One region of the Pseudonocardia sp. P-1 genome, then DNA from elsewhere that is predicted to be linked to it. Evidence: riboswitches for the same ligand, from Rfam matches in the RefSeq annotation. Region 1 holds a riboswitch; the other holds the start of a gene.
The links. A riboswitch is a leader RNA that binds a small molecule or an ion and turns the genes downstream of it on or off. The one in region 1 is predicted to bind cobalamin.

Region 1 (4,013 bases):
GTTGGACCGGCGGGCCTCGGGAATCGTGTAGAAGTTGATGTCCACGACGTTGTCGAGCATCCGCACCGCGGTGGTCACCGTGCGGCGCAGCTTGTCGGCGTCGAGCCCGTCCGCGGTGACGTGCGCGGCGAGGTTCACCGAGCCCAGGTTGCAGACCGCGACCTCGCCCTCGTCGCCGGCACGGGTGTTGAGGGTGATCTCGGTGCACAGGTTCGACGAGTGCACCACGCCCGCGTGCTGCTGCGGGCTGCGCAGGTTGCACGGGTCCTTGAACGTGATCCACGGGTGCCCGGTCTCGAACAGCATGGTCAGCATCCGCCGCCACAGCTCGACCGCGCGCACCGTGCGGTGCACCCGCACCTCACCGCGCGCCGCGGCCGCCTCGTACTCGCGGTACCGCTGCGCGAACGCGGTGCCGTAGAGGTCGTGCAGGTCGGGGACCTCGTCCGGGGAGAACAGGGTCCACTCGCCGTCGGCCTGCACGCGGCGCAGGAACTCGTCGGGCACCCAGTTCGCGGTGTTCATGTCGTGGGTGCGGCGACGGTCGTCGCCGGTGTTCTTGCGCAGGTCGAGGAACTCCTCGATGTCGACGTGCCACGTCTCCAGGTAGGCGCACGCGGCGCCCTTGCGCTTGCCGCCCTGGTTCACCGCGACGGCGGTGTCCCCGGCGATCTTGAGGAACGGCACCACACCCTGGGAGACGCCGTTCGTACCCCGGATGTGCGCGCCGAGTCCCCGGACCGGGGTCCAGTCGTTGCCCAGCCCGCCGGAGTACTTCGCCAGCAGCGCGTTGTCGCGGTAGCCGCCGAAGATCGACTCCAGGTCGTCGTCGACGGTGGTGAGGAAACACGACGACAGCTGCGGGCGGGTGGTGCCGGAGTTGAACAGCGTGGGGGTGGAGGCCATGAAGTCGAAGCGCGACAGCAGCTCGTAGAACTCGACCGCGCGCGCCTCGCGGTCGACCTCGCGCACCGCCAGGCCCATCGCGACCCGCAGGAAGAACGCCTGCGGCAGCTCGAAGCGCACGCCGCGCTCGTGCAGGAAGTAGCGGTCGTAGAGGGTCTGCAGGCCGAGGAAGCCGATCTGCAGGTCGCGCTCGGGGCGGATCGCGGCGGTGACCCGGTCCAGGTCGAAGGTCGCGAGCTCGGGGTCGACCAGGCCGATCGCGATGGCGTGGCGCAGGTAGTCCTTCGTGTAGGCCGCGTACCGCCCGGCCATCGTCGCGTGGTCCGGGGTCTCCCGGGCGCCCGACAGGTGCGAGACGGCCTCGGCGCGCAGGCGGTCCAGCAGCAGCCGCGAGGCCACCAGTGAGTACGCGGGCTCGCGCTCCACCAGCGTGCGCGCGGCCAGGACCAGGGCCTGGGCCAGCTCGTCGGCGGTGATGCCGTCGTAGACGGTGCGGTCCAGCTCGGCGAGCACCCTGTCCGGGGTCACGTCCTCGACGCCGGCGCAGGCCTCGTCGAGCACCGCGGCGACGCGGACCCGGTCCAGCGGGGCCCGGCTGCCGTCGGGGTGGGTGACGTGCACGACCGGGGCGTCCGCGACGGCGGTGTCCCCGCCGTCGTGCGCGCGGGCCCGGGCCTGCTGCTCGCGGTAGAGCACGTAGGAGCGGGCGACCTTGTGGTGGCCTCCGCGCATCAGGGCGAGCTCGACCTGGTCCTGGATCTGCTCGACGTGCACGGCGCGCGCCGGGTGCCGGGTCAGCGCCGCGACGACCTGGTCGGTCAGTCCGGCCACGAGGTGGTGCACCCGCGACGACGCCGCGCCCGAGTCCCCCTCGACCGCCAGGAACGCCTTGGTCGTCGCCACCGAGATCTTCGTGGCGTCGAACCCGGTCTCGGACCCGTCGCGCCGGATGACGCGCAGGGCCGGTGGTGCTGCTGCCGGTGCAGCGGTGGAAGCCGTCACGGGCTCTCTCCTCGCGAGTCGCCGTCCCTCCGGGGGCGGGCGCGGTACGAGGAGGCGGTGGGTCGGCGTGTCGTCGGCGGCCCACCGCACCCTGGCGCCGTCCCACGAGGCCCCGGAGCAGCGCGCGCCGGTCGGCACGCGCACCGGTGGCAGGTCTTCGGACTCACGGGCGCACTGCGCAGACCTACTGGCCGTCGCTTCCCGGGATCACTCCCAGTGCTGTTGACGGCGGTCGTTCCCGTTCACCGCTGCGGGGCAGTCCCGGATTCCCACCGGGTTCCCTCTTGCCTCACCGGCCCGTGCGGACCGGTGAACCACCAGCGCCCCGGACACTACATCTGGGGTCCGGACACGATCGACCCCCCTATCAGTTCCGGTTTCGACGACCATCGAGTCACGCACGGTGAACGTCGCCGGTCACGTGCCCGGCGGTCCCTTCCGTGCGACGGGTCCGCGCGGATACCGTCGGGCGCACTGTTGCCACCGTTGTGCAGGAGAGTGCGATGACCACCGGAACGGACCTCGACGCCGAGCACTGGCTGCGCCGGTGGGACGCCCAGCAGGAGCGCTACATCCCCGACCGGGAGGAACTGTTCGCGCTGGCGCTCGACGTCGTCGACCGGCTCGCCGGCACCCCCGCCCGGCTGCTCGACCTCGCCTGTGGGCCCGGGTCGTTCGCGGCCCGCGCGGCGGCGCGCTGGACCGGGGCCGAGGTGGTCGGCGTCGACGTCGACCCGGTCATGCTGGAGCTGGCCCGGCGGACCACCGGCGAGCGCGTCCACTGGGTCGACGCCGACCTCTCGCGTCCCGGGTGGACCGACGCCGTCGGCGGCGGGCCGTTCGACGCGGCCGTCTCGGCCACCGCCCTGCACTGGCTGCCCGAGCACGCGCTGCCCGGGCTCGCGCAGCGCCTCGCGTCCGTGCTGCGCCCCGGCGGGGTGTTCGTGAACGTCGACACCCTGCTCGCCGACCCCGCCCGGCCGCGCCTGGCCGAGCTGACCCGGACCCTGCGGGTCGAGCGCACCGACCGGGGACTGGCGACCGGTGAGGACTTCCGGACCTGGTGGGACGCGCTCGCCGACGAGCCCGCCCTGGCCGCCGGGTTCGCCGAGCGGGAGCGCCGCTTCGCCGACCGGGCCACCGGCGGGTCGTCGCTACCGGCCTGGGAGCAGGCGCTGTCCGGCGCCGGGTTCGCCGAGGTCGGGACGCTCACCCAGACCTTCGACCGGCGGACCCTGGTCGCGATCCGCTGATCACCCGAGCCGGGCGCGCGCGAAGTTCGCCCAGGCGAACGTGTTCGGCCGGGCCGCCTCCAGCCCGGTGAGCCCGGCCGCCACGCCGACGTTCCAGTCCCGCACACCCCACACCAGGGCGCCCGACTCGGCGCGCAGCAGGCCGAGGATCCGGGCGAACGCGTCGGTGCGCGCGGCGTCGTCGGTGGTGGCGACGGCGGCGTAGTAGAGGCGGTCGATCTCCGGGCTGCGGTAGCCGGTGAAGTCGTAGGTCGGGGTGCTGGTCAGCATCCGGCGTCCGATGTAGTCCGGGATCGGCAGTGAGCCGGTGCTGTTCTGGGAGAACACGCCCTGCTGCCGGATGGCCCGGAAGTAGCCCGACGACGGCAGCGGCCGTGCCGTGACCCGCAGCCCGACCTCGCCGAGCTGGCGCGCGACGAGTGCGGTGGCGGCGTCGAAGGTCGGGTCGGCGCCGCTGGTCTGCAGCTCGATCGCCGCCCCCTGTGCCCCGGCCTCGGTGACGAGCGCGCGGGCCCGCGCGACGTCCCGTGCCACCGGGCCCACCCCCGCCGGGTGGTAGCGCAGTCCCTGGCCGAACATGTCGTCGCCGACCCGGCCGCGCCCGAGCAGCACGACCCGCACGAGCTCCTCGCGGTCGATGCCCAGCCGCACCGCCTCGCGCAACCGCGGGTCGGAGAACGGTGCCCGGTCCACCCGCATCACCAGGAACTGGCTCGCCGAGGCCGGCGCGGACAGCGCCGAGGCGCGCTGCTCGCCCCCCAGCCGGGCGGCGCCGGTGGGGGTGAGGTCGTGGGCGTAGTGCACCTGGCCGGACAGCAGGGCGCCGATCCGGGCGGCCTCGTCGTCGACGGG
Region 2 (4,013 bases), 1.2 Mb from region 1:
GGCCGGTCCTGGTCGGCGGCGCGGGACCGCGCGGCGTCGTCGCGGGGGCGAGCTACCAGGCGCGGGTGTTCGGGGCCCGCTCGGCGATGCCGATGGGGCAGGCGCGGCGGCGCTGCCCGCACGCGACCGTCCTGCCGCCCCGGTTCTCGCTGTACAAGGCGCTGTCCGAGGAGGTCATGGCCGTCCTCGGCGAGTTCTCCCCGGTGCTCGAGCCGGTGTCGGTCGACGAGGCGTTCGTGGAGCCGCCCGACCTCGTGGGGGCCTCCCCGGACCGGGTGCGGGAGTGGGGCACCCGGCTGCGCGGCGCGGTGCGCGAGCGCACCGGGCTGCCCGCCTCGGTGGGTGCCGGGTCGGGCAAGCAGGTCGCGAAGATCGCCTCCGAGCTGGCCAAGCCGGACGGGTTGCGGGTGATCGCTCACGCCGAGCAGGCCGCCGTGCTCGACCCGCTCCCGGTGCGGTCGCTGTGGGGCATCGGGCCGGTCTCCGGCGAGGCGCTGCGGAAGATCGGGATCGAGACGATCGGACAGCTCGCCGCGATGGACGCCCGCGAGGTCGCCGGGGTGCTGGGCGGTGCCGTCGGGTCCGAGCTGCACCGCCTGGCCCGCGGTGTCGACGACCGTCCGGTCGCCCCGCGCGGCGCGGCCAAGCAGATCAGCGCGGAGACGACGTTCGACGCCGACCTGACCGCGATGAGCGCGGTGCACACCGCGGTGGAGTCGATCTGCGTCGCCGTGCACCGGCGCCTGGTCGCCGACGGCCGGACCGCCCGCACCGTCACGGTGAAGGCGCGGACCGGGGACTTCACCACCCACACCCGGTCCGAGACGACCCCCTTCGGGACCCGGGACCTGGCGACCCTGGTCGCGGTGGCCCGGCGGCTGGCCGAGGGCGCCGTCGGCGAGGGCGGGGTGCGGCTGCTGGGGGTGTCGGTGTCCGGCTTCGGCGACGAGCCGCCACTGGCGCTGTTCGACGCGGTGCCGTCGGAGAGCGGGTGGACGACGGCCCCGGCCCCCGACGCCCCGCCCGCGGCCACCCGCCCGGCCGCCGCGGCGGGGGTGACCGTGCTCGACGCAGCTCCGGAGAACGACGCGGCCACCGGGCCCGGCGCGATCGAGGAGTCCGGCGACGCGCCCGGCCCGCTCCGCCCGGACCGGCCCGACCGCGAACCCGACCCGGACCGGCCCTGGCGCGCCGGCGACGACGTCGCCCACCCCGAGCACGGCCACGGCTGGGTCCAGGGCGCCGGGCACGGGCGGGTCACCGTGCGGTTCGAGACCGCGCTCACCGGCCCCGGCCGCACCCGCACGCTCGACGCCGCCGACCCGGACCTCACCCGGGCCGACCCGCTGGGCAGCTGGCGGGGCTGAGCCCGGGCCCCGGGTGGGTTCAGCCGATCAGCGGGCTGCGGTGCGGCGGTGCGACGCGGCTGCCCTCGGCGATCCGGACGCGCAGCGTGGGAGCGGTGCGGGCCAGACCGTCGAGGACGGCGCCGAGCGCGGCGTCGCCCGCGGGGTCGCCCCCGACCAGCAGCACCGCGGCATCGGCGGGCCCGGCGGCGGCCCAGGCCCCGATCCGGGCGACGGCGTCGCGCGGTGTGACCGGCTCGACCCGCCACGCCTCGGCGTAGAACAGGGCGGTCGACTCGGCCTGCGGGAAGGCGAAGACCGTCCCGGCCTCGGCCAGCAGGTCGTGCGCACCCGTGCGGGACGCGTCGTCGCCGGACGGATCGGTACCGAGCACCACCAGGTCGTGGCTCATCGCATGTCCTCCTCGAGGGTCCGCGCCCTCATCAGTGGGAATCCGCGACGACGGGCAGTGTCCTGGCTCCCGGATCGGTACGCCCTCCCCGGCCTTCCCACCCTCGCGGGCGGTGGCGCCGGTGTGGGGAGGGCACTCCCCGGTGACAGTGGCGGGACCGCGCCGGACTCGCACCGGCTTCCTGTTCCGTCGTCGGCCGGAGCCCATCACGCGACCGGGTCAGCGGTCAACCGTCCCCCGCCCGGCCACTCCCCGCAGATGGTCGAGCAGGTCGTGCTCGGTCAGCGTCCCGAGCAGCGGCCCGTCCGGCCCCTCCCGCACGGGCAGCGCGGCGCCCCGGTGCGCGGCGAGCACCCCGAGGACGTCGTGCACGGAGCCGTCCGGGTCCAGGGCGGGCAGCTCCGGGTCGGGCGTCGTGCCGTCGGCGGGCCGCATGACCTGGGCGACGACGACCCGGCGCAGCGCCTCGTCGGTCGGGGCGTCGGCGGCGAGGTCGATCCCGCGTCGCAGCAGCTTGAGCGTGTAGATGTTGTCCCGCGACACCAGGTTCGACAGGCCGGTGGCCAGGACGACGGCGGCCATCAGCGGCAGGATCAGGGCGTAGTCGCCGGTGAGCTCGAACACGATGAGCACCGCGGTGATCGGGGCGTGCGCGGCCCCCGCGAACACCGCCGCCATGCCGACCAGGCCGAACGCGCCGGGGTGCAGGTCGAGCGCCGGGAACAGGGCCGCGGCGGCGTAGCCGAAGGCGGTCCCGGCGGTGCCGCCGACGAACAGCGACGGCGCGAAGACGCCGCCGGACCCGCCGATGCCGATCGTGAGGCTGGAGGCGAGGATCTTCCCGACGACGAGCAGGAGCACGAACCCGACGGCGTACCGGCCGCCGATCGCGGCCTCCAGCACCGGGTAGCCCACGCCGTACATCTGGGGCAGCGCCAGCAGCAGCGCGCCGAGCAGCAGCCCGCCGACGGCCGGGCGCAGCCACTCCGGGCCGCGCCAGACGGCGTCGCAGGCGTCCTCGACGACGTAGAGGATGCGGGCGAAGGCCCAGCCCAGCAGCCCCGCGAGCAGCCCGAGCAGCGCGTAGAGCGGCAGCTGGGCGGGGCTGCCCAGGTCGAAGTGCGGCAGGGTCAGGATCGCGCGGTCCCCGGCGATCACCTCGGCGACGACGTTCGCGACCACCGAGCTGATCACCAGCACGCCGAACGCCTCGGCGCTGAACGACCGCAGGATCAGCTCCAGGCCGAACACCACCCCGGAGATCGGGGCGTCGAACGTCGCGGAGATCCCGCCCGCGGCGCCGCAGGCGACCATCAGGACCAGCCGGGTGGCGGGCACCCGCAGCCACTGCCCGATGGCCGAGCCGAGCGCGGAGCCGATCTGCACGATCGGGCCCTCCCGGCCGACGGAGCCACCGGTGCCGATGCAGATCCCCGACGCGAGCGCCTTCACCGCGGCGACGGTGGCCGGGATCCGCCCGCCCCGGCGCGCGACGGCGAGCATCACCTCCGGAACCCCGTGCCCGCGGGCCTCCGGCGCGAACCGCTGGACCAGCGGGCCGTACACCAGACCGCCGAGCACCGGGGCGACGAGCAGGAACCAGACCCCCAGCCCGGGCAGGTGCGGCGAGGCGACCCGGCCGGCGTCGGAGAAGTCCTCCCGGCCGGTGACCAGCCAGGTCACCCCGAGGATCAGCTCGTGGAACAGCACCGACCCGATGCCGGCGCCGATCCCGATGACCGTCGCCAGGCCGACGAGCCCCGGCCGGGTGCCGACGAGCGCGCGGTGCATCGCGCGGACCGCGGTCACCGGGCACCGTCCTCGGCGGGCACGGGCGCGACGGCCCAGTCGGTCTCGCCGACCTCGCCCGCGGCCTCCGCGAAGCGGCGCAGCGCGTCGCGGACCGCGGCGCGCTCGGCGGCGGGCAGCGTCGCGAGCAGCCGGTGCATCTCGGCGCGGCGCAGCCGGGTGACCTCGTCGACGAGCGCCCGCCCGGCCGGGCTGAGCGCGACGGCGACCTCGCGGCGGTCGTCACCGGTGCGGGTGCGCGCGACGAGGCCGCGGGTCACCAGCCGGTCGCACATCCGGGTCGCCGTCGACGCCGACACGGTCAGCGCCCTGGCCAGGTCGGCCGGTCGCCGGGTGCCGTACTGGGCCAGCACGACCAGCGCGCGGTACTGGGGCAGGGTCACGTCGCCGGCCGTGTCACCGCCGGTGCGCTCGCCCGCGGCGGCCAGGGACCGGGCCACCACGGA

Region 2: it holds a riboswitch for cobalamin, as region 1 does, so the genes downstream of both, AC0GKK_RS24195 (hypothetical protein) here and AC0GKK_RS18230 (ribonucleoside-diphosphate reductase subunit alpha) in region 1, are expected to answer to the same signal.

What each region holds. Positions count from the first base shown of each region.
Region 1 is NZ_CM176614.1:3,700,862-3,704,874, forward strand. It holds gene AC0GKK_RS18230 (ribonucleoside-diphosphate reductase subunit alpha) at 1-1,908, opposite strand, end outside; cobalamin riboswitch at 2,040-2,242, opposite strand; gene AC0GKK_RS18235 (class I SAM-dependent methyltransferase) at 2,412-3,161, shown strand; gene AC0GKK_RS18240 (ABC transporter substrate-binding protein) at 3,162-4,013, opposite strand, start outside.
Region 2 is NZ_CM176614.1:4,919,988-4,924,000, reverse strand. It holds gene AC0GKK_RS24200 (DNA polymerase IV) at 1-1,367, shown strand, start outside; gene AC0GKK_RS24195 (hypothetical protein) at 1,387-1,758, opposite strand; cobalamin riboswitch at 1,794-1,980, opposite strand; gene AC0GKK_RS24190 (chloride channel protein) at 1,978-3,567, opposite strand; gene AC0GKK_RS24185 (MarR family winged helix-turn-helix transcriptional regulator) at 3,564-4,013, opposite strand, start outside.